DNA from 3 places in the Flavonifractor sp. An91 genome. Region 3 is predicted to be linked to each of the others. Evidence: predicted binding sites of a transcription regulator. Region 3 holds the regulator's gene; each other region holds the start of a gene.
The links. The regulator Rex, encoded in region 3, represses fermentation and respiration genes when NADH is low (regulators of the CRP and FNR family bind a similar motif). The targets are predictions, from matches to a motif close to ATTGTTAANNNNTTAACAAT.
Positions count from the first base shown of each region.

Region 1: the regulator Rex is predicted to act here: its motif matches at 3,762-3,781, upstream of B5G42_RS12330 (V-type ATPase subunit subunit G family protein).
Region 2: the regulator Rex is predicted to act here: its motif matches at 2,498-2,517, upstream of B5G42_RS06135 (acyl-CoA dehydrogenase).

Region 1 covers NZ_NFHA01000022.1:27,886-37,800, reverse strand. The annotation lists gene B5G42_RS12350 (V-type ATPase subunit) at 1-93, opposite strand, end outside; gene B5G42_RS12345 (V-type ATP synthase subunit E) at 124-711, opposite strand; gene B5G42_RS12340 (V-type ATP synthase subunit K) at 726-1,220, opposite strand; gene B5G42_RS12335 (V-type ATP synthase subunit I) at 1,222-3,231, opposite strand; gene B5G42_RS12330 (V-type ATPase subunit subunit G family protein) at 3,231-3,545, opposite strand; gene B5G42_RS12325 (DEAD/DEAH box helicase) at 3,860-5,647, opposite strand; gene B5G42_RS12320 (shikimate kinase) at 5,824-6,354, opposite strand; gene B5G42_RS12315 (hypothetical protein) at 6,631-6,969, shown strand; tRNA gene B5G42_RS12310 (tRNA-Gly) at 7,137-7,212, opposite strand; gene B5G42_RS12305 (hypothetical protein) at 7,287-8,345, opposite strand; gene B5G42_RS12300 (lactate utilization protein) at 8,368-8,958, opposite strand; gene B5G42_RS12295 (YitT family protein) at 8,989-9,843, opposite strand; gene B5G42_RS12290 (DNA gyrase/topoisomerase IV subunit A) at 9,883-9,915, opposite strand, start outside.
Region 2 covers NZ_NFHA01000007.1:46,583-56,497, forward strand. The annotation lists gene B5G42_RS06120 (acyl-CoA dehydrogenase family protein) at 1-519, shown strand, start outside; gene B5G42_RS06125 (electron transfer flavoprotein subunit beta/FixA family protein) at 551-1,354, shown strand; gene B5G42_RS06130 (electron transfer flavoprotein subunit alpha/FixB family protein) at 1,372-2,376, shown strand; gene B5G42_RS06135 (acyl-CoA dehydrogenase) at 2,543-3,685, shown strand; gene B5G42_RS18105 (hypothetical protein) at 3,732-3,896, shown strand; gene B5G42_RS06140 (enoyl-CoA hydratase-related protein) at 3,884-4,660, shown strand; gene B5G42_RS06145 (nitroreductase family protein) at 4,846-5,427, shown strand; gene B5G42_RS06150 (3-hydroxybutyryl-CoA dehydrogenase) at 5,745-6,593, shown strand; gene B5G42_RS06155 (molybdenum cofactor guanylyltransferase) at 6,881-7,411, opposite strand; gene B5G42_RS06160 (molybdopterin-binding protein) at 7,436-8,161, opposite strand; partial or broken gene B5G42_RS06165 (hypothetical protein) at 8,219-8,441, opposite strand; gene B5G42_RS06170 (MOSC domain-containing protein) at 8,444-8,881, opposite strand; gene B5G42_RS06175 (molybdopterin-binding protein) at 8,926-9,612, opposite strand; gene B5G42_RS06180 (ABC transporter substrate-binding protein) at 9,584-9,915, opposite strand, start outside.
Region 3 covers NZ_NFHA01000003.1:43,239-53,153, reverse strand. The annotation lists gene B5G42_RS03065 (hypothetical protein) at 24-443, opposite strand; gene B5G42_RS03060 (helix-turn-helix transcriptional regulator) at 440-643, opposite strand; gene B5G42_RS03055 (peptidoglycan-binding domain-containing protein) at 817-1,350, opposite strand; gene B5G42_RS03050 (peptidoglycan-binding protein) at 1,347-2,567, opposite strand; gene B5G42_RS03045 (spore cortex-lytic protein) at 2,580-2,969, opposite strand; gene B5G42_RS03040 (redox-sensing transcriptional repressor Rex) at 3,098-3,730, shown strand; gene B5G42_RS03035 (S-layer homology domain-containing protein) at 3,727-4,839, shown strand; gene B5G42_RS03030 (heavy metal translocating P-type ATPase) at 4,884-6,734, opposite strand; gene B5G42_RS03025 (cation transporter) at 6,768-6,986, opposite strand; gene B5G42_RS03020 (ArsR/SmtB family transcription factor) at 7,000-7,362, opposite strand; gene B5G42_RS03015 (pyridoxamine 5'-phosphate oxidase family protein) at 7,527-7,982, shown strand; gene B5G42_RS03010 (3-hydroxyacyl-CoA dehydrogenase) at 8,031-8,975, opposite strand; gene uvrA (excinuclease ABC subunit UvrA) at 9,159-9,915, opposite strand, start outside.

The DNA of each region.
Region 1 (9,915 bases), on a different contig from region 3:
CCGCTCCATCCGCTCCCGGGTGAGGAGACGGTTCTCCATGGCCCGGATACGGGCGGATATGGTCAGATAGTCGGTATCTTTGATCTTAGCCAAAATGTTGCCTCCTTACTTGCAAGGAGCGCATCAGTCAAAGAGCACCTTGGCCACCTCGCGGTCCATTTCGCCCCGCTGGAGGCGCACCAGCGTCTCAAAGGTGCAGTTGACCTCCACGTCCCCGTCGCTGAGGATGAGGCCCCCCTGAATGGGGCGGGACTGCTCGGACATGGTCAGGTGTCCGTCGCCCAGCTTCTCGTTGGCCTGGGTGACCACGGCCTTGCCGTAGCGGGCGCGGTCCTTCTGGGAGAAGATGACCGCCTCCCGGCCGGTGGAGGAGGCCTTCACGGCCAGGTCGGCCAGCAGGTTCACATACTCCTTGTCGGGCAGGTTCACCAGCTTCTCCAGGGCCAGATCATAGGCCTTGGAGAGCATCTCCTGCTTGGCGGCCAGCTCCAGCTTGCGGGCGTCCAGCTGGGCCACACTGGCCAGCCGCTCTACGCGCTCGTCGGCGTTGCGGCGGCCCCGGGAGATGATCTCCTCGCTCTCCCGCTGGGCCTGAGCCTCATACCGGGCCGTGATCTCGTCGGCCTGACGGCGGGCTTCGGCGTTGATGTCGTCGATCTCCCGTCCGGCGTCGGCCGCGATGCGTCCGGTGATTTTTTCAATTCCGTCCATAGTCTACCTCTTGCTTAGAAGCCGAACATGATCATCAGGAAGGAGATGAGCAGGGACAGGATGGCGTAGAACTCCACGATGATACAGAGCACCATGCCCTTGGACCAGTCGTTGGGGTTCTTGGCCACGATGTTGATGGAGGCGGCAGCCACGCGGCCCTGAGCGATACCGGAGAGCAGACCGCCGAGGGCCATGGGGATGCAGGCGGCCAGGACGATGAGGCCCTGAGCAATGGTCAGCTCACCCACGGTGCCGCTGAACAGGCCCATCTTCATCAGGGCCAGGAAGCCGATAACCAGGCCGTACAGGCCCTGGGTGCCGGGGATAACCTGCAGGATCATACACTTGGAGAACTGAGAGGGGTCCTCGGCCAGCAGGCCGGCGCCCGCCTCACCGGCCAGGCCGGTGCCCTTGGCGGAACCAACGCAGGCCAGGCCTGCAGCAAGAGCGGCGCCCAGGAAACCAAAGAACGCGCCAGCGTATTGGGTCAGAAATTCACCGAATGTCATGTTACTCTTCCTCCTTAATGTCGACATACTTTGTCGCAATGTTCAGGGGCCGCCAGGGGCGTCCGCCCTCTTCATAGAACTGCTTGAAAAATTCCAGGTATTGCAGACGGGACGTGTGGACGTAGGTGCCGATCACGTTCAGGCCGATGTTGAAGGCGTGGCCGATGATGAAGATGATGAAGAAGATGGGGATGCCGATGGCCGGGGGCATTCCGCCGCCGGGCATGGCGCCCAGAATGTTGAACACCTGGCCGATCACGGAACCGGCCAGCATCATGACCATCAGACGGGAGTAGGAGAGGATGTCTCCGAAGTAGCCCGTCACGCCGTTGTACACCGCACCGATGATGGCGGTCACCTTGCCGAAGCCCTTGGCCGTGCGGCCCTGGCCCAGCAGCATCAGGCAGCCGATGATGAGCACCACCGGGTAGCCCGCCACATTGCCGATGCCTGCGGCAAAGAGGCCGATACCCACAAAGATGACCCACCAGGTACCGATGTCCAGGATGGCGTCCACCACCTGGCCCCGGCGGCACAGCATCCAGAATTTCACCGCCATGCCCACCACGATCTGTACGAAGCCCACGGCCAGTGCAAAGACCAGCACGGTCATGGGGTCGCCCATGACGTTGAGCAGGGGACCGGGCACGCCCGTCACCCCGTCGGGCACCGACAGGAAGGGGATCACCGGCTGAGACAGGCCCAGCATACTGGTGAACTGAGCCAGGAAGTCGGAGAAGAAGCCGCCGGTGAAGAAGCCGATGACGGCAGAGGAAATGCCGCACATGATCATCAGCCGGATCAGCTGTCCGAAGCCACCCTTGGGGTGGACCTTGTGGTTGATGAAGGCGCAGGCCCCCGCCAGGATCAGGCCGTAGCCCAGATCGGCGAACATGAACCCGAAGAAGAACACATAGAAGGGCATCATCAGCCCGTTGGGGTCCACGCCGTCATAGGCGGGCAGGGAGTACATCTCCGTAATGGTGGTCAGCGGCTCGGTAAAGCGGTTGTTCTTCAGCTTCACCGGCACCACCGGGTAGTCCTCGGGCGCCGGGTCCTGGGTCTCCCAGCAGCAGGTGTACTGCCCCAGCTGCTCCAGCAGCTTTTTCTCGTCGGGGACAGGTACCCAGCCCTCCAGGAAGAAGGCGGAGCTGCTGTCCAGCAGGCGGCAGCGGGCCTCCTCCCGGGCGATCTCCTGATCGGCCCGGTCCAGGCACTGCTCCAGCGCGCCCTTTTTGGAGGCGTATTCCCCCACCTGGGCGATGGTGGACTCCAGCTCACGGGCGGCGTCGGCCAGCTGTTCATCCAGCCGCTTGTCGTTCTCCGCCGCCGTTCCCGTCCAGCCCCGCAGGGCCGCCCGGGAGAAGCCGTACTCCTTGAGCACCGCCTGGCAGTCCTCCTCCACGCTGCGGTGGCAGAGGAACACCAGATATTTCAGTTCGTTGTCCGCCCCCGCCCGCATGAGCTCATACAGGTCGGTGACGGCCTTTAGGGCGCCCTCCATGGCGTCCAGGTCGGTGGAGGCGGCCACGGTGCCGAAGGACACCGCCACCTCCGGGGTAGAGGCCGTCTCCAGGGGGATATCCAGCGCCAGCCAGGGAGCCAGCGCCAGCTTTTGAGTCCGCAGTTTGTTCTGCTCGGCGTACAGAGCCGAGATCTTCCGCTCCAGGGCTACCAGCTGCCCGGCGTCCGCCAGGCCGGTCCGGTAGGCCGCGTCGTCGAAGAGCTCTCCCTCTGTAATCACCGGTCTGGGGGTGAGGAGCCCGCCCTTCTGTTTGGGGCCGTACTTCTTCAGGGCTTTCAGGGCGTTCTCCACGCTGGAACGGGCGTCCCTGGCCTCGTTCAGCGCCCCGGTGTCCGGCCGTGTGAGGCTGGCCCAGTCGGGGTCGTCCTTGCGGTCCCCCGGCTCGTCAATCTCCACACAGCCCAAATGCTGAAGCAGCCGCAGCATGGACTCCCGCTCGGATTGCATTCCGATGAGCCGCAGCCGCTTCATTTTCACAATGGACATCAGTTCTTCACTACCCTTCTCACGATGCTCTCAGCGGCGTCAGCCAGACGGCCCTCCGCCTTGGAGCGCAGGGCGTCGCAGGCCTTCTGCGTCTGGGCGTTGACCTCCGCGGCGTGCTTGGCCGCCGTTTCCTCCGCCGAACGCATAAATTCACGGACCTGAGCCTCGGCCTGAGCCCGTGCTTCCGCCAGCCGGGCCTTGCCAGCCCGCTCGGCCTCCGCCACGGTGCGCTTGGCCTCGGCCTGGGCCTCCGCCTTGCGCTGCTTGTTGGCCTGTTCAGCCTCAGTCACCTGCTTGATCGCTTCCAGAGACATACATTCACCGCCTTTCCCCATCTCTTGTCCCTCCGGACAATTTTCCCGATGTTACCTGAATCATACTTCAATCCCAGGCTGATTGCAAGTTTAAAATTATGAGTTTAGTTTTTTGTATGCATTTTTTCATCCTCAAAATCTTTTTATTTTCAGCTGTTTTTTTGTTAATCATGCAAATTCTTTAAATATTTTGCATGATTTTAATATGGCGCAAACTTCGTTAAATTTTTCACAAAAAATTTTGTGGATTTTTACCATAGTGTAAACAGGTAAAAAAAGGGCGCGCCGCACAGCGGCGCGCCCTTGGGGCGAGGTCAGTCATCACTGAGATAATAAGGCTTCATCAGGCTGGGCTGCTCGGTGGAGTCCTTCTGGCCGTTGGAGCGCAGCACGATCTCCGGCGGACGGCCGGCACGGCCTCTGCCGCCCCGCTTCTTCCGCTCACTCTTGGGCGCGGGGGCGGGGGACTGGGCTGCCGCCTGCTTCTTGCCCTGGGCCTTTGGCTGCTTCTGAGAAGCCTTCTCCTGAGGGGCCTGCTTCTCTTTGGCCTGTTTCTCCTTGGGCCGCTTTTCCTTCCGGTTGTCCTTCTTCTCAGGCCGGGGAGCGGGCTTCCGGGGGGCCAGCAGCCGGGCGGTGGCATCCATAATGATGTCGCTGGCCAGGGGATCGGGCCGGTGGAAATCCTCAAACGCCGGCTCAGGCGCGGAGGGGCGGGTGGGGACGGTGGCTACCAGAGCCTCCTCCAGGGTGGCGCTGTTGCGCACCCCCCGCCTGGACTTCTTCTTTTTCTCCGGCTGGGCCGGGGCGGGCTGTTCCACCGCCTCAGCCGCCTTCTGGGCAGCCTTGGCCTTGCGCTCGGCAGCGGCGGCCTTGTTGGCGGCGTCCCGCTGGCGGCGCTTCTCCTTGGCGGCGGCCCGGGCCTCGGCGTCCTCCGGGTTGATAATCCGGCCCTTCTTATCCTTGGGCAGGGGCTCAAAGACCTCCATGGGCCAGGGGTGGTCCTCCACCACCGGGATGGCCTTGCCCAGCAGCTTCTGGATGCCCCTGAGCTCCTCCTTCTCGTTGATGTCGCAGAAGGAGATGGCGGTGCCGCCGTGGCCCGCCCGGCCGGTACGGCCGATGCGGTGGACGTAGGTCTCGGGCACGTCGGGCAGGTTGTAGTTAAAGACGTGGCTCAGCTCCTCGATATCCAGGCCCCGGGCGGCAATGTCGGTGGCCACCAGGGCGGTAATCTTGCCGCTCTTGAAGTCGGCCAGGGCCTGCTGCCGGGCGGTCTGGCTCTTGTTGCCGTGGATGGCGGCGGCGGCGATGCCCGCCTTCACCAGGTCCCCGGCCACCTTGTTTGCCCCGTGCTTGGTGCGGGTAAACACCAGGGCGTTCTTTACGTCGGGCTCCAGGATCAGGGAGGCCAGCAGCTTGGTCTTGTTGCCCCGGTCCACATAGTAGAGCTTCTGGTCGATGACCTCCACCGGAGAGGACACCGGGTCCACCGCCACCTTTACCGGATTCACCAGCAGGGAGTCCACCAGTCCCTGGACCTCCGGGGGCATGGTGGCGGAGAAGAAGAGGGTCTGCTTCTTCTTGGGCAGCCAGCCCAGAATGCGGCGCACATCGTGGATGAAGCCCATGTCCAGCATCCGGTCGGCCTCGTCCAGCACAAAGACCTCCAGCTTGGACAGGTCCACAAACTTCTGGTTGTACAAATCGCCCAGGCGGCCGGGGGTGGCCACCAGGATGTCCACGCCCTTTTTCAGCTGCTCCACCTGGGGGTTCTGGCCCACGCCGCCGAAGATGACGGCGGAGCGGATAGGCAGGTGGCGGCTGTAGGCCACAATGTTCTCCTGGATCTGGAGGGCCAGCTCCCGGGTGGGGGTGAGGATGAGGGCCCGGATGCCCTTGCCCTTGCGGTCGCTGAGCCGCTGGAGAATGGGGGCGGCAAAGGCACAGGTCTTGCCGGTGCCGGTCTGGGCGCAGCCCAGCACGTCCCGGCCCGCCAGAGCGGGGGGAATGGCTTTTTCCTGAATGGGGGAGGGGCGTTCATACCCCTGTTCGGCCAGCGCCTTCAGGATGGGCGCTTTCAGGCCGAGGTCCTGGAATGTCATGCGGTTCGTTCCTTTCGTTAGAAATGCCCCTTCCGCGCCGGGGGCACAAAAAATAAGACTGCCGCGCGGAGGCAGAAAAAACACGACGAAGCCCGCCGGCCAGCCGGCGGGCATTTCGTACATGATAGTTTACTGGAATATAGTATATCATTATTTCAAAAAAATACAAGGGGCGGTCAGCCCAGCCGGGCCACCACTGCCGCCACCGTCTGCTCCAGGGTGTTTCCCCCCGTCACATCCACCGTCAGGTCGGCGTATTTGCGGTACAGAGGCTCCCGGGCGGCGTACACGTCGGCCAGGGTCTGGCCGGGGGACATGGCAATACCCCGGGTGGTGATGTTGCGGATACGCCGCTCCAGCTCCTCCAGAGGCACATGGAGATACACCACCAGCCCCAGCTCCTTGAGGTGGCGGGCAGCCTCCTCCCGGCAAATTGCGCTGCCGCCGGGTGCAATGACAGTGCGGGTGCAGTCCAGATCCCGGATGACGGCCTCCTCCACGTCCAGGAAGGCCTCCACGCCCCGCTGGTCCAGGATGTCCTGGAGCAGGGCGCCCTCCCGCTGCTGGATGAGCAGATCGGCATCCACAAAGCGATAGCCCAGGGTCTTGGCCAGCAGCACCCCCACGGTGCTCTTGCCCGAGCCGGGCATTCCGATCAAGGTAACGTTTTGATACTCCACAGCGGGATCATCCTTTCCCAATGTCATGATCTTTGCCAGTATATCAAATCTTTTCCCCGGTTGCAAGGAAAATAACCCCTTTTTCTGAACCTGGCGGTTTCCTATTTCCCCTCAAAAAAAGTGCTTGCAAAAATCGAACGTATGTTGTATACTAGGCACGAACAAAAGTTCTAATCCTGCGTCGGGAACTTTTTGCCGCTCTGCGCCGTCAGAAAAGTACAAGGGTCCTTACAAAGTACGTTTTATAGGACACCTTATCCCGTATACTGGGATCAAACGCCGGAACAACAGGAGGGAAACGGTATGGAGACCATTTATCTGAATCTGGACGCCAGACGGATCACAGGATACGCAAACGAGTCGGACCAAAAGGCCTGCGTAGGTCAGGAGACGGTGTGCTATACCGTGCTGCCCCGGCGGAAGCCCGCCCGGCCGGAGGGAAAGGTGCTGGACTTTGAGGCCTGCCGCCGGGCCCTGGAAGGGGAGTCTGCGGCAGAAGAGATCCCGGAGGAGATTCCCGCGCCGGAGGAGGAGGCCCGGCCCCGCCGCCGGCTGGACCTGGCCCTGGCCGCCGATCTCATCGCGTCGGCGGGGATGCTTACCGCCGTGGCGGCGGTGGCGGTCCGGTTCTTCCTGGGGTAATCAAAAACAGAACGCAGGACATCCAAAGGTTGTCCTGCGTTTTTGTTGTGGTTATGGAATCCACAAAACCGGCCCTTCGGGTCGGCGGCGCTTTTGCGCCGAGCATTGTAATTTCTCAGGAACAAAAAAAGAAACAGCACTCCGAATGGAGTGCTGTTTCTTTTTTCTGGAGCAGGTGACGAGGCTCGAACTCGCTACCTCCACCTTGGCAAGGTGGCGCTCTACCAGATGAGCTACACCTGCAAGCGACGGATGTTATTATAGCAATCCGTGCTTCCAATGTCAAGGGAATTTTTCGATTTTTTTATTTTTTCTTTTCAGGCCTCCTGGTCTGTCCACTGATAGCCCATTTCAGCCATTTGGGCCGCCGTCCAGGTCTTGCCGGTGCTGCGGCTCAGATCCACCCACACGGTCTGTCCGTTGCGGTCCACCTGGTTGAAAAAGTGGGGCTGACCCTGCAGGGTACCCTCTATGATCTGACCCTTCAGCCCCAGGCCGTCGCACAGCAGCTGGAAGGCTAAGGCCAGTCCCTCATCGTTGGCCCCCTGACCTACCAGCGCGTCCCAGGCGGTGGCGCCGCCGGTCTTCAGGTCCACCTTCACCACGTTGGGCAGCGTCCCCATCAGCAGGTCCAGCCGCCGGCTGGCGATCTGGTGCTGGATGGGGGTGAGGATGGCCGCCGACTGCTCCTGGAGCTGCTGGCGCTTCCGCTGGAGGGCTGTGGGCTCCTCCGGGTAGTCCAGCAGGATCTCCACAATGCGCTGGGTGCCGGCGTCGGTTTTGGGATAGAGCTCCACCGAGCACTCCGGCATCCCCAGCGCGGCGGCAGGGGTGTCGTAGTAGGCCTGCCGTACCTGCTCCTCCACCGCGGCGGCGTCCCCGGTGAAGTAGCCCACCCGCAGGGCAAGCTCGGTCTTGAAGGCCGACAGGGCCTGAGCCGCCTCCTCCCGGATGGCGCTGGTACCGGTGATGTTCACCAGATTGCTCACCTGCTCGGGGGAGCGGCGGTAGGAGATGGTAATGGTGGCCTCATAGGTGGTGATGATGGTGGTATAGTCGTTCTTGATGAAGTCCACCGCATAGGCCCCCAGGGGGTCGTCCTTGGCCACCTCCAGGCAGGCCCGGTTCAGGTCCTCCTCCACGTCGCCGTTATAGTCGGTGATCTGGATAACGCCCTCTTCTACCCCCTGGGAGACGAAAAACAGTATGCCGTTGACCAGCTCGGAATAGGTGCTGGCCTTGATGGTAGACTCATTTTCCCCCAGAACAGGATGCTCGGCGTGGGGCCCCACCACCGTATAGGCCTGCCCCGACAGGGAGCACCCGCCCAGCAGCAGGGCCAGGCTCAGGGCCAGGGCCGGTATGCACTTTTTCACAGGCCCCGCCCCCTTTCTTTCCTCAAAAGCCCAGGTCCTCGTCAATCAGTACCACCTCGGTACGTCCGATGCCGTTGGATGCCTGCCACAGCACCGTCATGCCCCGGCACAGCCGCTCGGGGCTGTTGCAGTCGTAGCACTTGTCCCCCTTGACGGCGCAGGGGGTCTTACGCTGGAGACGGATGGCGTTTTTGGGGGAGGCCACGTTGCGGGCCCGCCATACCGCGCCGTCGTAGTCGGGGGCTAACTTGTTGCGGCCCACCACCAGATAGAGCTCCTCATGGCCGAACACGGTGGAGGCAATGCGGTTGCCCACCCCGTCGATATTCACCATCTCGCCGGTCTCCGCCAGACCGTTCACCGAGCACAGGTAGACCTGGGTGAAGGCGGCGTCCTCCTTGCGGCTGCCCTCCCAGTGGGAGACCACGGTGTTGTGGGCCTTGAGCCGGTCCAGAAGGCCCATCTCCCGGACCGTCACCGAGCCGCCGATGCCGATGGTCCTGCCGTCCAGCTTGCCGTCCAGATAGTTTGCGGCCTCCGCCGCCGTGGCAAAGCAGGACACGGCATAACCCCGCTTCTCCAGGTTGGCCTTTACCTTGGTGAAATCCGTCATGGAAACCCTTCCTTTCTCTGTGGGCTGGGATCAAATGTCGTCCTTGCTGTAGGTGCGGAAGCCCTCCCCCAGTACGTCGTGGGCGTCGCACACAATGAGGAAGGAGTGGGGATCAATCTCGTTGACCTTCTCCTTCAGGGGCACGATCTCCTTCTGCTTGAAGGCCACCATCAGTACCTTTTTCTCATTGCCGGAGTAGACTCCCTCGCCGTGGAGGAGGGTTGCTCCCCGGTCCATGGCGATGATGGCGTCGGCGATCTCCCGGTAGGAGTCGCTGATGATATAGGCCACCTTGGAGCTGTCCAGGCCGTACAGAACGGTGTCCATCACCTTGGTGGTGATATAGAGGGACACAATGCCGTACAGGGCGCTCTCCACCTTGCCGAAGGCGATGGCGGCCAGCACGATGACAATGAAGTCGGGGATAAGCACCAGGGTGCCCATGGGCAGCCAGGCAAACTTCAGCTTGAGCAGCCGGGCGATCAGGTCGGTGCCGCCGGTGGTAGCCCCCTTGGCGAACACCAGACCGATGCCGGCCCCCAGCAGGGCCCCACCAAAGATGGCCGCCAGCATGGTATCCATGGGCGGGAACTGATAGATCATATCCATCACGTCGATGGCAAAGGAGCTGAAGGTCATGGCGTACAGGGAGGACACCAGCAGGTGGCCGCCGATGAACTTCCACCCCAGAAAGAAGAGGGGCACATTCATCACAAACACCGTGGTGCCCACCGGCAGGACGGGGATCAGGGCGTTGAGCACCTGGCCCAGGCCGGTGAGGCCGCCCATGGCCACCAGGTTGGGGGCGTAGAAGATGTTATAGGCCAGAGCGTACAGGATGGAGCCCAGGGTAATGACCGCATAGCTTTTTACATAATAGCTCACAGTGTGTTTCAACGAATATTCCTCATTTCTCTGGCTGGATCACAGCAGGCTGATCTGTTCCTCACCCCGGTC
Region 2 (9,915 bases), on a different contig from region 3:
TACCGCCTGGGCGAGATCGGCGAGGGCTTGACCGTGTTTATGCATGCGCTGGCTATCTCCCGCGCCTCCATCGGCGTATGCCTGCTGGGTATGTCCCAGCGTTTCCTGGAGATGGCGGTTGCCCGCTCCAAGGACCGCGTGACCTTTGGCAAGCCTCTTGCCCAGCGGCAGGCTATCCAGCAGCAGCTGGCCGACATGGCCACCCAGGTGATGGCCCTGCGCCTGATTGCAAACGAGTGCGCCAAGCAGATCGACGCCGGTGTGGAAGACCTGGAGATGATTACCTCCATGCTGAAGCTCCACGGCATTGACACGGTGAAGTTGGTCTCTGACGGAGCACTGGAGATCATGGGCGGCATCGGCTATTTTGAGGACAACCCCTATGGGCCCCTGGAGCGGATGTACCGGGATGCCCGCGGCATGTGGCTGGAGGAAGGCCCCCGCACTGTGCAGCGCCTGACCCTGGTTCGTGATGTCATTGCCAAGGACGGCGAGTTGCGCCATGGAAACTATTGCTGATTGGCCGTAAAGTAGGAGGGAGGAAAGAGCTATGAACATACTCGTCTGCGTCAAGCAGGTGCCGGATACGACGGAGATCAAGATTGACCCTGTAAAGAATACCCTCATCCGAGACGGGGTGCCCAGCATTCTCAACCCCTTTGACGGCTATGCCCTGGAGGCGGCGGCGCGGATCAAGGATAAGAACCCGGATACCAAGATTGTCGCTGTGACCATGGGCCCGCCGCAGTCTGTGGCGGTGCTGAAAGAGTGCCTGGCTATCGCAGCGGATAAGGCATATCAGGTCTCCGGCCGTACCTTCGGCGGCTCCGACACTCTGGCTACCAGTTACATTCTCTCCAATGCGGTAAAGAAGATCGAGGAGGTTGAGGGCAAGTTTGACGCCATCTTCTGCGGCAAGCAGGCCATTGACGGCGACACCGCCCAAGTAGGCCCCGAGATGGCAGAGCATCTGGACCTGCCCCAGGTGACCTACGGCCTGGAGGCCGAGCTGGACGGGAACAGTCTGAAGGTGAAGAAGGAGACTGAGGACGGCGTTGAAGTCATCGGCGTCAGCCTGCCTTGCCTGGTGACCTTCACCAAGCCGGCCTGGGATCCCCGCTATCCCACCATTAAGCGCAAGATGGCCGCCAACAAGGCCCAGATCCCTGTCCTCGGCGACGATGCTTTTCCTGAGATAGACACCACCCGCATCGGCCTCAAGGGCTCCCCCACCCACGTCAAAAAGACCTTTGTGCCCCAGAAAAAGAAGGGCGGCATGAAGATTAAGGAAGAATCCAACGAAGATTCCGCAAAGAAGCTGTTCCAGGTGCTCAGCGACGCGGCAGTCATTTAAAAAGGAGGGGAAGCACTATGGAAGCCAAGACCAAGGACCTTTGGGTATTTGTAGAGACCAATAAAGATGGCAGCGCCAAGAACGTGGGCATCGAACTGCTGACCCCCGGCAAGGACATGGCTGCTAAGCAGGGCGGGGCCCTGGTAGCAGTTGTGGTGGGCTACAAGACCGACGCCGCCGTAGAGGCCGCCGCCGCCCACGGTGCAGATAAGATCATCGTAGTGGACGGACCTGAGTATGAGCAGTACACCACCGACGCCTACACCATCGCTCTGTATACCTTAGTCGAGAAGTATGGCCCCACCAGCATGCTCATCGGCGCCACCAACAACGGCCGGGATTTGGGGCCCCGTGTGTCCTGCCGCCTGAAAACCGGACTCACCGCCGACTGCACCGCCCTGGACATCGACGAAGAGACAGGCAACGTGGCCTGGACCCGTCCCGCCTTTGGCGGTAACCTGATGGCAACCATCCTTTGCCCCGACCATCGGCCCCAGATTGGCACCGTGCGTCCGGGCGTGTTCAAGAAGTGCGAGCCCTGCGCGGCCCATGCCGAGATCATCCGTGAGGACATCAAGGTGTCGGCCGAGCAGATTCGTACGCAGGTGCTGGAGTTGCTGAAGGAGATGGGGGACGAGAATGTAGACCTGGAGGGTGCTGAGATCATCGTCTCCGGTGGACGCGGTGTGGGCGGCCCCGAGGGTTTTGCCCCCATCAAAGCGCTGGCCGAGGTTCTGGGCGCCACCGTGGGCGCCTCCCGCGCTGCCGTAGACTCCGGGTGGATCAGCCACGCTCACCAGGTGGGCCAGACCGGCAAGACCGTGGGGCCCAAGCTGTACATCGCCTGCGGTATCTCCGGCGCCATCCAGCACCTGGCGGGCATGAGCGGCTCTGACTGTATTGTGGCTATCAACAAGGATCCCGACGCCCCTATCTTTGATGTAGCCGACTACGGCGTGGTAGGCGACCTGTTCCAGGTCCTTCCTGTCCTCACCGAGGAGATCAAAAAGCTGAGAGCCTGAGGCTCTCCCCTCCCAATGCGTGAAGCAGCCTTCCCTGTGTTGCCTTCCTCCTCACGTGGCTGTTTCATAGGATATCGCTTTGAGCTGCCTCTTGCCGGGCAGCTCAAAGCCGTATTAAGGGATTGTGAAAAAAATATCAGAGCTTAAACGGAAAGGAGCGCACACAATGAATTTTCACTTTAACCAAGAAGAGCAGGAGATCCTGGACATGCTGCATGAGTTTTCACTGAAGGAGGTGGCGCCCATCGCCGCTGAGATCGATGAGAATGAGCGCTTTCCCGAGGAGACCTGGCACAAGCTGGCCGAGATGGGCATGATGGGCGTTCCCTTCCCCGAGGAATACGGCGGGGCCGGCCTGTCTTATCTCACCTACATTGGTGTCTGCGAGGAGCTGGCCCGCCACTGCGCTACCACCTCTGTCATGGTGTCCGCCCACTCCTCCCTGTGCTGCTGGCCCATCAGCGAGTTCGGCACCGCTGAGCAGAAGCAGAAGTACCTGCCGCCCCTGCTCAGCGGCGAGAAGCTGGGGGCCTTCGGCCTCACTGAGCCCGGCGCCGGTACCGACTCGGCCATGCAGAAGACGGTGGCCGAGGACAAGGGGGGTCACTGGCTGCTCAACGGCTCCAAGATCTTCATCACCAACGCCGGCTATGCCGAGACCTTTGTGATCTTTGCCATGACCGACAAGGAGAAGGGCAACAAGGGCATCTCCGCCTTCATCGTGGAGAAGGGCTTCCCCGGCTTCAAGGTGGGGGCCCACGAGAAGAAGATGGGCATCCGGGGCTCCTCCACCTGTGAGCTGGTCTTTGAGGACTGCGTGGTGCCCAAGGAGAACCTGCTGGGCGAGCTGGGCAAGGGCTTCAAGATCGCCATGATGACCCTGGACGGGGGCCGCATCGGCATCGGCGCCCAGGCTCTGGGCATCGCCCAGGCCGCCATCGACGAGTGCGTCAAGTACACCACTCAGCGCATCCAGTTCGGCAAGCGGATCAGCCAGTTCCAGAACACCCAATTCCAGCTGGCCGACATGCAGGCCCGGGTGGACGCGGCCCGGCTGCTGATCTACCGGGCGGCCCAGGCCAAGCAGGACCATGAGCCCTACAGCCACCTGGCCGCCATGGGCAAGCTGTACGCCTCCGAGGCGGCCAGCGACGTGACCCGCCGCTGCCTCCAGCTGGTGGGGGGCTACGGCTACACCCGTGAGTACCCCTTTGAGCGGTATATGCGCGACGCCAAGATCACCGAAATCTACGAGGGCACCAGCGAGGTGCAGCGTATGGTCATCTCCGGCTGGATGGGCGTGAAATAAAAGCGCAGACAAACAGAGGAGAACCCAATCGCCCCTCAGAGGGCCAATGGGACGCGATTGCGGGAAATTTGGAGGTTGTACATACATTGTAGACTGTTGCCGCACCGCCTTCGGCTCCTTCGGGAGCAGCCTGAAGGATACCCCCGCTGCCGATCTGGGCACCGTGGCGCTGGAAAATGTTAAGGAGGAAGGAATATCATGGGATTTGTAACGCTTGAAAAACGGGAACATATTGGTATTCTGACAATCAGCCGCCCAGAGGCCTTAAACGCGCTGAACAGTCAGGTCCTGGCTGATCTGGACGAGACCATCACTCAGGTGGAGCAGGACAGCGAGATCTACGTCGTGATTCTCACCGGCGCTGGCCGCTCCTTCGTGGCTGGGGCCGACATCGGTGAAATGAAGCAGTTCTCCTGCATAGATGGCAAACGGTTTGCCACCCGGGGCGGCCAGGTCTTTTTGCGGCTGGAGAATCTAAGCAAGCCGGTTATTGCTGCAGTCAATGGGTTCGCCCTGGGCGGCGGCTGTGAGCTGTCCATGGCCTGCGATATCCGGCTGGCTTCTGAGAAAGCCAAGTTCGGCCAGCCCGAGGTAGGTCTGGGAATCACCCCTGGCTTCTGCGGCAGTCAGCGCCTGCCCCGCATCGTGGGCGTATCCAAGGCCATGGAGCTGATCCTCACCGGCAAGGTCATCAGCGCCGCCGAGGCCAAGGCCATCGGCCTGGTCAGCGAAGTCTATCCCCCTGAGGAGCTGATGGGCAAGGCTGTGGCGCTGGCAGAGGCGATTTGCGCCAACGCCCAGATCGCCGTGTGCGAATCCAAGCGCTGCATTCGCATGGGCATGCAGACCGACATCGCCACCGGTTCTGCCTTTGAGGCCGAGGCCTTCGGCGTCTGCTGCGGCACCGAGGACAAGAACGAGGGTATGGGAGCGTTTTTAGAAAAGCGCACCGAGAAGCACTTCCGGAACAGATAAGGCGGGCTGCCCTCATCAGGGAACTGTCAGACCTCTTGCGGACATAAAAAACAATAGGTCCACAGAACTTCAACTACGAAAGCGCGCCGGAGGTTGAGCGCTTTGGCACCGCCTGTTGGACACGGGGCTTATTTCCCGGGAGGTCTATTGTATACTGGCCAAAACCCGAATAAGGAGTGTGGAATATGGATTGCAGACAGGCGATTATGACCCGCCGCAGTGTGCGCAATTATCAATCGGCGCCCATCCCGGAGAACGTACTGAACAATATCCTGTCGGCGGCCTGTGCTGCGCCCTCTGCTTTAAATCTGCAGCCTTGGTACTTTGTCGTAATTCAAAGCGCCGAGCCCATGGCCCGGCTTCTGGAGGTAATGCGCCCGGCTACCCAGCGCCTGGATGCGGAGCTGACCCAGCGCTTTCCCAACCATCCCCAGGTGGTGCTGGAGACAAAACGCTTTGTCCAGCTGCTGGGAGGGGCGCCTGTCTGCATCCTAGCCTTCCAGACAGGTGGGGATACCCATGGCAGAAGCCAGTCCACCATTTTGCAGAGTGTGGCGGCGGCCATTGAAAACCTGTTGCTTGCGGCATGGAATGAAGGCCTCGGAAGCTGCTGGCTTACCGCTCCGCTGGAAGCTGGTCTGGCAGAAGAGCTGCGTACTGCGTTCGCCCCTGAGCAGGGAGAGCTGGCTGCACTGATTACCCTGGGTTATCCGGAGCATGTCCCAAAGGCTCCAAAAACCAAGAGCGGACGATATATCATACTGTAGCGGCACTCACAGTATCCTGAGATGGAGGAGGTCCACAGCCCAGGAGGAGCATCCTCTGCAAGTCGGAGAGAATCACGTTCGGGTGCGCCCGGGGGAGCTGTCCGGGCGCACCCCGGCTTCAGCGCTTACCTACTGGCCGGACAGAGCACATGGTTAGTCAGGGGATTGGGTTAGGACCGTTTCCCACCAAAAAAGAAATGGGTACAGTTTCTGAGATGTGCAGTGACTTGGACAGGCGCTCCGGCGGAAAAGAAATAGATGTTTTATTTGCGACTCAGCATAATGGGACATAAATCCTTACAATAAGGAGTGTTTTTATGAAAAAGATTGTTGTGATCGGCGGCGGCACTATGGGCCTGGACATCGCTCAGGTCTTCGCCAAGAAGGATTTTGATGTTACCGTCCGCGACATCAACGACGACATCATCAAGGCTTCCGAGGGCCGTCTGAACAAGAGCCTGGACAAGCTGGTGGCCAAGGGCAAGATGGATGAGGCCAAGAAGGCCGACATCCTGGCTCACATGACCTTCACCACCGATCTGAAGGCTGCTGCCGACGCCGACCTGGTGGTTGAGGCCGCCATTGAGAACCTGGACATCAAGAAGAGCATCTTTGCCGAGCTGGACAGCATCTGCAAGCCCGAGACCATCCTGGCCTCCAACACCTCGTCCATCTCCATCACCGCCATCGCCGCCGCCACCAAGCGGCCCGACAAGTTCATCGGTATGCACTTCTTCAACCCCGCTACCGTCATGAAGCTGGTGGAGGTCATCCGGGGCGCTCACACCTCCGATGAGACCTTCAACACCATCCGGGACCTGTCCGTGGAGATCGGCAAGGAGCCCGTCGAGGTTAACGAGGCCCCCGGCTTCGTGGTCAACAAGATCCTGATCCCCATGATCAACGAGGGCATCGATCTGGTATACACCGGCGTGGCCTCCGTGGAGGGCGTTGACACCGCCATGAAGCTGGGCGCCAACCACCCCATGGGCCCCCTGGCTCTGGGCGATCTGATCGGCCTGGACGTGTGCCTGGCCATCATGGACACCCTGTACAACGAGACCCACGATCCCAAGTACCGCGCCTCTCTGCTGCTGCGGAAGATGGTCCGGGCCGGCAAGCTGGGCCGCAAGACCGGCATCGGCTTCTACGACTACAGCAAGTAAGCCATGCTGCGTTGGCTGCCAAGAGAGCCGGCAACGGAAAGCAGAATACAGGACCAGGGACCCGCTGCAAAATGAGTCCATAAATAGGGCCTGTTGCAAAATTGACATTTTGCACATGCCTGTCATTGTGAGCCAGCGCGCACACTGGCGTGACAATCCACATTCCTGTAAGAAAGGCAGATTCCCACGAAAAACGGCCGCCCACCGGGCGGCCGTTTCCTCAGAATGACGGGATTTTGTGCAGCATATTCATTTTGCAACAGGTCCGTTCATGTAAAGGTGCTTTTTCATAGACCACGCTCTCCGCGGTCCTCCGTGATTTCCCGAACAGAGATATGGGGGAACAGCCCGTGCTGAAAGGAGCGTTCTCCCCGGCCAAGAGACGCCGCGATGTGCGGAAAGCACCGGCGGGAATATAGCGCGAAGAGCGGTTCAAGCCTCCCGTTCCGGCGCCGGATGAGACACACGTCAGAGTTTCCAATTTCTTTGCAGATGACATGAGCCAGGCTTGGGGAGGAAAACGGCAGATCCACCGCAATCAGAAAATACCGGTCGGCTGGGATGGCACCCATAATGGTCTCTAGCCCGGCCATAGGCCCTCCGCCGGGGCGGGCGTCCTCCACCATCTGAATACCATCCAGCCCCAAGTGTGCAAAGCGTTTCGTATGATCTACGGAAAGGGCCAGCGCGTCAAATACCCCTTGCCATCGCTCCGCCAGAATGGAGACCAGAGGGCGGCTGCCGATGGACATGAGCGCCTTGTCGCTGCCCATGCGGCTTGATTTTCCTCCGGCCATAAGTACAGCAACGGTTTTCATGCTCGCACCTCTCTGTTTCCGGTTTTACGATTTACCAAAGGGGCAGACGGGGTAGCGGCACTGGGGACAGCCCAGGCACAGCCCGCCGGTGCCCAGAGCCTTCAGGTCGGCCCGGCTGACCCGCACCCCGGCGGTGATGCGGGGGAGCACCAGGGCTCCGTAGGACACGATCTCCGCGCCGGTGTCCCTGTTGGCCCTGGGGGTCTTGTCGTCCGGGTCCACGCTCATGCCGCCGGTACACAGGATCAGGCCCACCCCCCTGGCCTTGTAGTCCAGGGCGGCGGCGGTGATGGCGGTCCTGTCGTCGCCGGGGAGGCAGTGCTCCGTCACCTCAATGCCGTAGGCGGCCAGCTTGTCCCCCTGGTGGACGGCGGTGTTGGTGTGGCGGGTGGCGATCATGATCTCGTCCTCCCCGTTGAGGGCGTTGAGGCGTGCCACGTCCACCCGGAACAGGCCGTCGATATCGGCGATGAGCTCGATCTTGCCCTCCTTCACGGGAGTGGCGTGCATGTGCTCGTTCTGGCACAGGGCCTGGAGGCGGAAGGCGGCCTCGTCCTCGTGGAGCATGCCGGGCTGTTTATCCCACACGTAGAGGTGCTCCTTGCCCATGGAGAGCAGCACCGGGATATCCTCCTGGGTGACCACATGGCCCTTGCGGAACCGGGCGTCCTTGGTGACCCCCCGGATGATCTGGGTCAGGTCATGGCAGAGCACATGGCCCGCCGCGTCCCGGGTATCGATCAGTTTCATGTTGTAGTCTTCCTTTTTTCAAGCTGGCCACCCGTCATGGAGCTGACGGAGGCGGACTTATCGGGCGCAGTTGCCCGCGGTCCCCCGTAAAATCTCCAGGCCGTGGCCCAGGGCGGGGAGGATGAACTCCAGGCACTCCCGCACCGCCTTAGGGCTGCCGGGCGGTGTGGCCCACCTCATAGCCAGCCGCCTCCACCATTTCCCGGATCACGGGACCGCTCTTGTCCTCCCGCTGTCCGGCATAGCCGGAGTTGCTGAGGGTGATGATGGCTACCCGCATATTCAGCCCTCCTCCACGATGGTGAGGGTATCTCCCACCGAGATGGTGCCCCCGTGGAGCACCTTGGTAAACACACTCTCCCGGGGCATGATACAGTCCCCCATGACCTTGTAGATCTCACAGTGGGCATAGCACTGCTTGCCCACCTGGGTCAGCTCCAGTACCACATCGTTGCACTTGAACTTGGTGCCGATGGGCAGGGTCTTGAAGTCGTAGCCCTCCACCACCAGATTCTCACCAAAAGCGCCGTCGTCCACTACGGCACCTCTGGCCCGGAAGGCCTCCACCTGCTCGTGGGAGAGCAGGGAAACCTGACGGTGCCACTTGCCAGCGTGGGCGTCCCCCTGAATGCCCCAGTCCTCCACGAACTGGGCGGAGCCCACATTCTTCTTCTGGGTACCCTTTTGTTCACTGACACAGACAGCGATCACTTTGCCCATGGTCGTATCCTCCAATCTAATGCTATTGATCATTCGTTGCAGGGTTATAGAAATTGATACGGGTAGCGGAGCTCGGCCTGGATTTCGGTACCCCGCTTCAGCCCTGCGGGCGGAAGGGTAATAAAGCCATTGCAGCGATCCATGCCGCGGCTGTCTCCTATATCTACTGGAACGGCAAAAAGGCGTTCGTCCGGCTGGCGTATTAAAAATGCCCGGCGGACCAATGAGAACATTCGCCCCGTTGCCGGATAATCATTACCCTGATAAATTGCCAAAACTTTGATAGGCTGTGTTGTCTGCCCGAGATAGCGGTCCATCAGCGGTTTAACGAACCAGTCCATGGTACATTCTGCTCCGACGGATGGGCCTGGTATGCCCACAATGGGCTTGCCATCAGGGGTGATGGTGCATGAGGTGTGCGCGCCTGGACCGCTTGTAATCATATGGCTTAGAATCGTTCCTACAGATTCCAGTGCCGGAATGGAGAAATCTGCTGTGCCTTTTGATGAACCGGCATTGATAATGACGATGTCCGACTGCCCCAATGCGTCCTGGAGCGTATGGATAAGTTGCTGTAGGTTGTCCGGCTGGATGGGATAGAGCAGCGGCTTCCCACCCCACGCCGTAATTTTGGCCCCGGCCATGACCGAGTTGCTGTCTACATTTTTCCCGGCTGGAACCGGTGTGCCGGCGGGAACAAGTTCATTCCCTGTTGGGATAAAGGCGACCACGGGGGCGTCTGAGAACCTTTATCCGATTGTAGCCGCCGGACGCCAGCCGGGAGAGAAGCAGGGGCGTCAGAATATCCCCGGCCCGTACCAGCAGGGCGCCCTTTTGCAGCTGTCCGCCCACAGGGGTTACAAACTCCCCGCTGCATTGGGGAAGATGCTTCAAAATGAGGCACCCATGATCGTTACTTACATTGATTCCGCCGGCTGCTTCCAATGTTGTGGCGTAGATGCTGTCTGCACCGGGAACACCGTACAGGTTTTCGCTCTTACCACAGAACATGACCCGCACTTGATCAGATTCCT
Region 3 (9,915 bases):
AATGGCAGGTCCTTTTTAATGTGTCACATTTCCTTTTCGAAGCGTAAGCGGTAATAGAGGCAGTACCCCTCCAGAAATAGATAACAGGCAACCAGCAGCAGAAGCAAGGGCAGGGAAACATCCATAAGAGCAAATGCCACAAGCAGTGCGCCATAGAGGTAGATGCCCATATCATAGGCTTTGGCTTTGGCACGGTGATCAAGGGCTATATTGCGCTCGTCGTTTTTTTGAATCTCCAGCTGCTTTTGCAGCGATGGATCGTTTTTCAAAGCCCGGCGGCTCAGCAGCTCCCCAGCACTGTGTCCGAAGCAGCCGCAGCCCACCCCGATGCAGAGATAGGGAAGGATGCGCAGAATACCCTGAAGTTCCAGGGAACTTCTGAGCAAAAACAGACCCCCTCCCGCCAGGAGGATGCCAACCAGTACAGCAATCTTATATTTCATAATAATTCCTCCTCATAAAGAAAGATATCTTCAATGCTCATTCCAAAATAGCGCGCAATTTTGAAGGCTAGAAGAATGGATGGATTATAGCGGCCCTTTTCTAACGAGCTTATGGTCTGACGGGAGACCTCCAGTGCCGTGGCCAGTTCCTCTTGACTAATCCCCTTGCTTTTCCGCAGCTCTTCCAATCGATTTTTCAAGTTCATCCTCCTTCGGATGGAAAGCGTCCTTTACATTTGAAGTGTAGCATCGATGCTTTGAAATGTCAAGTGTACTTTCCGTTTTTCCGTAAAAAAGCAGCCGCTGAAAAGCGGCTGCTTTTTGAAGGCTGTGCGAACGCATAGGGGCTGCCGATGTTGGTGCGGCCCAGTTTTTATTTTTGTCCGTAGGTGACGAATAGTGTATACAGCCGGCTGATGGTATTCCAGCTGTCCTGATCCAGTACGCCGGTCTGGGGCCGGCCGTCCAGTTGCTGGACCCAGCGGATATTATGCTGAGTGGCGGTATCGTTCTGGCCGGTGACCGGGGTGGACTGGATGCCATTGAGGAGGCGGGCCAGGGCTCGGAACATGGACTGAACCAGATAGAGATGAACGCTGTCCTGGTCAGGCTTTACAGTGAAATCTCCCTGGGGGTAGCCCCGGAAGGGGAGCGGACCGTTCAGCCGGGCCTTGGCTTGGAGGTAGAGGGCGGCAATGGCGTCCCAGGTGGCCTGGTCCACCCGACCGGTGACCGGCGGGAAAAATTCCCGCTGAAAGAGCATAACGGCCTCCAGGGTGCGCTCCCCAAAGACCCCATCTGGAGTGAGCCGCGGCAGAAAATCATAGAGGAAGGACAGCTCCCGCAGCATGGTTTGCAGGCTGCGGACCGGTTGGCCGATCAGGCGGATCTCTTGAGGCACAATCATGCGGATACTCCTCTCTCATCGGCGGAGCCCAGGGTCATGGGCTGGCCGGGGTACTGAGTCAAACCGGTGGCCTGGCTTTCGGGCAGATCGGGGCGGAATTGCTCCGGGATCACGTTGGTATAGGTCTCCACCGTGTCCGCGATACCGGCATAGAGCCGGTAGAGGGCGGCCCAGGTCTGTGGACCCATGATGCCGTCCTGGGGCAGGCCGGCCATGCGCTGAACCGCGATGACAGCATTTTTTGTGGCGGGACCGTAAATGCCGTCGATGGCCACCCGGGGGATATTGCTGTAGAACTCCGACACCACCGACAGCACATATTGTACGGTCCGTACAGAATCACCTCTGGCGCCCTCGGCCAGCACGTTGGGGAAGGGCTGGCTTCCGCTGCCGGGGTAATAGGTCTGCCCCTGACTGATGAGCTCTGCCAGATCCAGCACCCCCACATAGAGGAACACCATCTTGTACCAGGTGGAATTGCCCACAATGCCGTCGGGAGTCAGATCAAAGATGGACTGGAATTTCTTGACCGCCGCCTCGGTGGCGGGACCAAAGACCCCGTCCACCGGGTAGACCTTGGGAATGGCGGGGTAGTCCCGGGAGATACGGTTGAGCATGACCTGGATGCGCTGTACCGCCTCGCCCCTGTCTCCCCGGCGGATGGGATAGCCGGGGTAGGAGTAGCGGATGCCCTGGACCGGGGCGTTGGTCACCAGCTCAATGTTATCGCCGTAATAGGAGCGCAGGATGGTCATATAGTCCGCCCCCTGTTCCGCCATGGCCTGGCTGCCCCACTGGGATAGCCCGTCACAGGTGACGGTGGTGCCATTGCAGAATTTGGCGGCCAGAGGCTCTACAAAGCCGATGCGCCGTATGTAGGAGTTGAACATCTCATCCACCAGCTGGCTGATATTTTCAAAGATGTTACGGTCCTTGATAAATTTCTGGTCGTAGGCGGTGGAGGAGGTGATATTGAAGGGGTAGCCCCGGCTTGGGTAGAACTCGGTGTATACCCGGTTGAGGGCGAAAGAGATGATGGCCAGGATGTTGGCCTGGAGGGCGGCGGGCTCCCAGGTGGGGTAGATCTCGCTGGAGGCCACGTTTTTCACATACTCCGGAAAGGATACCGTCACATTCTCCGCGCTGGAGCCCGGCGGGCCCAGATGAACGGTGATGTATTGCGGCACATAGGGGGTAATGGGCAGCGATTCTGGCATGGTATCCCTCCTTTACAGATTCTGAGGCGGTACGTTGACCGGGTCCTCCGGCAGCAGAGTGGCAGACTGCTCCGGCAGAGGGATGAGCTCCAACTCCTGCAAGGTCTGGGTGCCGGCAAAGATCTGGACGTTCTCCACCACCAGCAGTTCATAGCCCGGGGACTCAGCCCAGATATCACATACGGCAAAGGGAGTGACAGTGCCGGGAGACTCGCTGGCTGAGGCGTCAGGTGTTTCTACCTGAACCGGTGTGGTGCGGCCATTGGCGTCGGTGACCCGCAGGGCCAGCAGGGTGTGGCGGCCTTCGGTGCCCCGCTGGGTAAAAGCTACGGTGGCGCCTGCCACCGGGATCTGGGCCCGGGACGTGAATACCCGGGTCAGAATGGTTCCTGTTGCGGCCAAGTTGCATTCCTCCTTTTCTTTCCACTCTATGCCGTCAACGGAGGAATTGCCCGTGAGGCGTTGACATCGGGGCCGGTTTTGAGTAAACTGAATAGGAAAGATATCCTCTGGAACGAGTGTGATGGCGCATGAGAAAGCAAAAGGTGTCCAGTGCGGTGATTCGGCGGCTACCCCGGTATTACCGCCATTTGACGGACCTGCATACGGCCGGTGTGGAGCGTATTTCATCCAGTGCTCTGGGCCGCTCCATGGGATTGACAGCCTCCCAGATCCGGCAGGATCTGTCCTGCTTTGGGGAATTTGGCCAGCAGGGATATGGTTATAACGTGGAGAAACTGCGGGATGAGATCTCTGATATCCTGGGTATGAACCGGGGACATACGGCGGTTATTCTGGGCGCGGGCAATCTGGGCCGGGCCCTGATGGAGAACTTCCACTTTGAGCGCTCGGGTGTGGCGCTGGCCGCGGCCTTTGACGTGGCCCCGGAGATCGTGGGCCAGACTCGCTCTGGCGTGCCCATTTATCATGTGGATCGGCTGGAGGAGTATCTGGTGGAGCATCCGGCCAGCATCGGTGTATTGACCGTGCCCCGGAGCGTTGCCAATACCACCGCCAGTCGGCTGGTGCGAGCCGGTGTACGGGGTATCTGGAATTTTACTAACAGCGAGCTGACGGTGGAGGCGCCGGGCGTGGTCATTGAAGATGTTCACTTTGCGGACAGCCTGTTGGCCCTCAGCTATATGATCTCGGAGGACGCATGAAAAAAGCAGCGGCAATCTTGCTTGCCGGGGTGATCCTGGTGAGCTGCGGGGCGGTGGTAGCCGCCGACCAGTCTTTGGTGAGCAAAAGTTATGTAAATGGTACGTTTACCGATGAGGCCCTGAAGCAGGCGGAGCAGCGGGTGGAGGAATTGACGGCACCTGTCTATAATCAGGCGCTGAACCAGCTCAACAGCGAGCATTCCGCATATTTGGCCCAAGCAGGCGGAACGTCCGGACTCAATGACCTGCGCTTTAAAAAGGGCGATGTGCTGACCCTTACCTCCGGCTCCGGCGTGATGCTGCTGGCAGGAAGTGCTACGGCCTCCGGTGGTGTGCTGGTGGATACAACGGCAGGCAATACGGTGGCCTCCGGCAGTGGGCTGACTGCCCGCCACCGCTGTCTGGCAGGGGAGAGCGTCGCTGTGGCGGTGACTGTGACCTCTGATACCGCAGTCCTCTGTCTGGAGGGGAGCTATACCCTCTCCGCCAGCGGAAACGTAGATTATAACGCTATGGCTGACGGCCTGACTAAGATGGGCCTTCTGAAGGGCACCGGCGCCACCTACGGCTCCGGCTATGAGCTGGAGCGCCAGCCGGTCCGGGTGGAGGGCCTGGTCATGTTCATTCGCCTGTTGGGGGAGGAACAGGCCGCCCTGTCCAGTACGGCAACCAATCCCTTTGTGGACAGCCCCAGTTGGGCCGACCGCTATCTGGCCTATGCCTATGAAAAGGGCTACACTACCGGCATTGGTACCAACGCCGCCGGTCAGCTGGTCTTTGCCCCCAACAACACCATTACGGCAGGGGAGTATATGACCTTTGTGCTCCGGGCGCTGGGTTATTCCGAGACTGGCACCAATCCTGACTTTACCTGGCAGACTGCCATGGAGGCGGGGGTAACGCTGGGTTCCATCCGTCAGAGTGAACGCACCATGCTGGAGAGCGGCACCTTCCTGCGGGCCCAGGTAGTCTATCTGTCGGTGTGTGCCCTCTCTGCTCCCACCAAGGACGGCGGAATCCTGCTGGACCGCACTGCCTCCAACGGCGGGTATGACAAGGCCACCATGCAGACCGTGCTGAACGAGGTTTCCGCCCTGCGTCTGAGTTAAATGCACAACACAAAAAACGCGAGCCGTAAGGCTCGCGTTTTTTATTACATCTTGGCGGTGCGCATGGCCCGCATGGCGTTGAGAATGGCGATAACAGAGACGCCAACATCTGCAAAGACGGCCTCCCACAGATTGGCCAGGCCCAGAGCACTGAGCACCAGCACCAGCAGTTTTACCCCCAGAGCAAACACGATGTTCTGACGGACAATAGCCAGAGTGCGGCGGGCGATGGCAATGGCCTGGGCCAGCTTGGAGGGCTTGTCATCCATGAGGACGATGTCTGCCGCCTCGATGGCAGCGTCGGAACCCAGGGCGCCCATGGCAATGCCCACATCCGCCCGGGAAAGGACGGGGGCGTCGTTGATGCCGTCTCCCACGAAGGCAAGGGCCCCCTTGGGGGATACCTCTTTCAGCAGTCCCTCTACCCGGTCTACCTTGTCAGTGGGGAGGAGCTGGGTGTGGACCTCATCCAGCCCCAGCTGGGCGGCTACCGCCTCGCCAACCTGCTTGGCATCGCCGGTGAGCATCACAGTTTTGCGTACTCCTGCCGCCTTCAGTGCGGTGATGGCCTGTTGGGCGTCCGGCTTTACCTGGTCGGAGATGACGATGTGCCCCAGATAGACCCCGTCGGCGGCCACATGGACCGTGGTGCCCACATGGTGGCAGGGGTGCCAGGTGACGCCGATCTCATCCATCAGCTTGTCGTTGCCGGCGCAGATCACCTTGCCGTCCACCATGGCGCGGACGCCCCGGCCGGACAGCTCTTCCGCCTGAGTGACCCGGCTGCGGTCGGGCAGCTGGCCCCAGGCCTCCAGCAGAGAGCGGGAGATGGGATGATCAGAGGAGGCCTCCGCCAGGGCGGCCAGCTCCAGCAGCTGGCTCTGGTCACAGTGATCGGGATGAATGGCGGTGACGTTAAAGACTCCTTGGGTCAGGGTGCCGGTCTTGTCAAAGACCACGATCTCCGTTTTGGCCAGCACCTCCAGGTAGTTGCCTCCTTTGACCAGAATACCGGCCCGGGAGGCCCCGCCGATGCCGCCGAAGAAGGAGAGCGGCACCGAGATCACCAGGGCGCAGGGGCAGGATACTACCAGGAAATTGAGCGCCCGCTGAATGGAATCCAGCCAGCTCACCTGGGTGAAGAGGGGAGGCAGGAGGGCCAGAGCCACGGCAGCCAGCACCACAATGGGGGTATAGTACCGGGCAAATCGGGTGATGAAGTGCTCGGCCTTGGCCTTTTTGCTGCTGGCGTTCTCCACCAGGTCCAGGATCTTGGATACGGTGGACTCCTCAAAAGCCTTTGTGACCTGGACTTTCAGCAAGCCGGACAGGTTGACACAGCCGGAGACCACATCGTCGCCGGGCTGGACCTGGCGGGGGAGGGACTCGCCGGTGAGGGCGGCGGTGTCCAGGGTGGAGGTTCCCTCCAGCACCACGCCGTCCAGGGGAATCCGCTCCCCAGCCTTGATCACAATGGCGTCTCCCACAGATACTTCCTCCGGGTCCACCTGCTGCAGCTGGCCGTCCACCTCGATGTTGGCGTAGTCGGGGCGGATGTCCATCAGAGCCGCGATAGAGGTGCGGGACCGGTTGACCGCATAGCTCTGGAACCACTCGCCTACCTGATAGAACAGCATAACAAAGACGGCCTCCGGGTATTCGCCGATGGCAAGTGCGCCGATGGTGGCCAGGGCCATGAGGAAGTTCTCGTCAAATACCTGCCCGTGGGCGATGTTGCGCACCGCCCGCCACAGCACATCCCAGCCAATGACGGCATAGGGGACCAGAAAGACCGCCAGCTCCGCCCAGCCGGACAGGGGAAGCAGTACAGCCCCAACAAACAGTACCCCGCTGGCCAGAATGCGGATGAGCATCCGCTTTTGCTTTTTGGTCATGATCCATCTCTCCTTTTTACACAGATAACAGGATCAGAACACAATGGTGCAGTCGGGCTCCACCTTTTTGCAGACCTTGGCGGCCTGCTGGAGGATCTCGCCGAACCGGGCGTCGTCGGCGTCCAGGGTCAGTTTCTGGGTCATAAAGCTGACGGTGGCGCTGTTCACCCCGTCCAGCTTGCGAATGGCGTCCTCCATCTTGGCGGCGCAGTTGGCGCAGTCCAGATCTCTCAGCTTGAATGACTTTCTCATCGTAAAACTCCTCTCATTCCGCAATGTGTTCCATGCCCTGGCCCAGAATGGTGCGGACATGGCCGTCCGCCAGGGAGTAGAACACAGTTTTGCCCTCCCGGCGGTATTTGACCAGTTTGCTCTGCTTCAAAGCCCGCAGCTGGTGGGAGATGGCGGACTGGGTCATGCCCAGCAGCTTGGCGATGTCGCACACGCACATCTCCGACTCAAAAAGCACATACAGGATCTTGATGCGGGTAGAATCCCCAAAGATCTTAAACAGCTCTGCCAGATCGTAGAGGATCTCATCTTCCGGCATGGTGCGCTCCACTTTATCCACGATCTCTTGGTGGACGTGGCTGTAATCGCACCGTTCCACGCCGTTGCTGTCTGTCATGACGACCATCCTTTCTAATAACATATGAGCTATTGTTCATATATTATTATATACTTGCTCGGCAGGATGTCAAGAGGGAATGGAAGTTTTTCTTGCGATGGGGCTCGGGCGGGGGTATGATGGGGGAGAGAACAGGCCCTTGGGGCCGGAAGGGACGGATAGATATGAAGCGAGATGATGGACGGGATGTGGGCCTGGAGGCCCTGGACCGGTGCGAATATATGGTGTTGGCGGTAAACGACGTTGAGGGGCTGCCCTATTGTATGCCGCTTAACGGCGTTCGGGTGGGGGAGGCGGTCTATTTTCACTCCAGGCTGGGGGGAGAAAAGCTGGACTGCCTGAGACTCCACCCCCAGGTCTGCCTGACGGCTGTAGGCCATCAGCGGGTGGTGCAGGCGGCCTACGAGACGGAGTTCACCAGCGCCGTAGCCCGTGGGACCGCCCATGAGGTGACCGACCCGGAGGAGCAGAAGGCAGCTCTGCGGGCCATCTGCAAAAAATATGCCCCCGACTGCCCGGAACGGGTGGAGGAGGTCATTGAGAAGCACCTGCCCCGCACCGCGGTGTGGCGGATTGATTTGGAGCAGGTCAGTGGACGGGAACGACTTTGTAAGGAATGAAAAAAGGGGCGCCGCGAGATACGCGGCGCCCCTTTTGTGTACGAATGCTTATTTATACTTGTAGAATCCCTCACCGGCGTTGATGCCCAGCTTACCGGTGTCAATGTACTCCTCTTTCAGCCGCTTGGCCATTTTGCCGTAGGTGGTATTGGGGTCGGCGGCAGCAGGGTTGTTGGTGAGGATATTGTAGGCCGTGGTGATACCCACGATGTCCAGGATGCGGAAGGGGCCCATGGGGGCGCCGGTAGCCAGCACCCAGGTCTTGTCGATGGTCTCGAAGTCGGCGATATCCTCCGCCCACAGGCTCTGGGCTGCCATCAGGAAGGGGACCAGCATGGAGTTGAGCAGGTAGCCGTTTTTTTCCTTCTTCAGACGCAGGGGCACCATGCTGATATCCGCGGCAAACTGGGCAACTTCTTCGTAAGCGGCCGGGGCGGTGCCGGGGTGGCCCATGACCTCCGCGGTATTCTGCTTCCAGATGTTGTTGGCAAAGTGGAGCGCCAGGTACTTCTCTGGCCGGCCGGTATACTGGGCCAGGGAAGAGGGGAGCAGGGTGGAGGTATTGGTGGCCAGGATGGTTTTTTCCGGCAGCAGAGGAGCCAGTTTCTGATAGAATTCGATCTTTTCCTGGGGAACCTCTGCCAGGGCCTCAATGACCAGGTCGGCGTCCTTCACCGCCCCGGCCAGATCGGTGGTCAGGGTCAGGCCGGTCAAAGCTGCGTCCGCCTGGGCGATCAGCCCGTCGATCTCCTCCGGAGTGTAGGTGCGGCTGTTGTCCAGCAGACCGGGACTATAGGGGCCAGGGGTGGACTTGGCGGCAGTGAGTTCCGCCACATAGATGTCGTGAAGCCTCTGCAGCTTGGGCTGGGCCCGGCCGATGGAGGCATCGCTCCTCAGCCAGATGGTGACGTGAAAGCCTTTGTAGGCGGTCTGGTAGGCGATTTGACTGCCCAGCACGCCGCCGCCGATGAGAACCACATTCTGAATGCTCATTGCGCTGCCTCCTGTTAAAAAATTCACGTTTTTATAATGAACTAAATAGTTTAGCTAATGATAGTATAATACAATAACGGTGTTTTGTCAACGCTGTTCCGCCCAAAAGGCAAAAAAACAGGCGCTGCTATAGCAGTGCGCCTGTTTTTTGTTCATCACAATGGGCTGTCAGCTCTCCTGAGGTCACTCCAGCATCCGCTTCAGATACTGCCCGGTGTAGGAGGCGGGGCACTGGGCCACCGCCTCGGGAGTGCCGGTCGCCACAATAGTACCGCCGCCGGAGCCGCCCTCGGGGCCCAGATCAATGACGTGGTCGGCAGTCTTGATCACGTCCAGATTGTGCTCGATGACCACCACGGTGTTGCCCGCGTCCACCAGCTTCTGAAGTACCTCGATCAGCTTATGCACGTCGGCGGTGTGAAGGCCGGTGGTGGGCTCATCCAGAATATAGATGGTCTTGCCGGTGGAGCGCTTGGCCAGCTCGGTGGCCAGCTTCACCCGCTGAGCCTCGCCGCCGGACAGCTCGGTGGAGGGCTGGCCCAGCTTTACATAGCTGAGACCAACCTCGTAGAGGGTCTGGAGCTTGTTGTACAGCCGGGGCAGATGCTCGAAGAAGGGGAGGGCCTCCTCCACCGTCATATCCAGCACCTCATAGATGTTCTTGCCCTTGTAGCGTACCTCCAGGGTTTCCCGGTTGTACCGCTTTCCCTTACATACCTCGCAGGGGACGTAGATATCGGGAAGGAAGTGCATCTCGATCTTGATGAGACCGTCGCCCTGGCAGGCCTCGCACCGTCCGCCCCGCACGTTGAAGGAGAACCGGCCGGGGCCGTAGCCTCTGGCCTTGGCGTCGGGGGTGGAGGCGAACAGGTCACGGATGTCGTTGAAGAGGCCGGTGTAGGTGGCCGGATTGGACCGGGGGGTGCGGCCGATGGGGGAC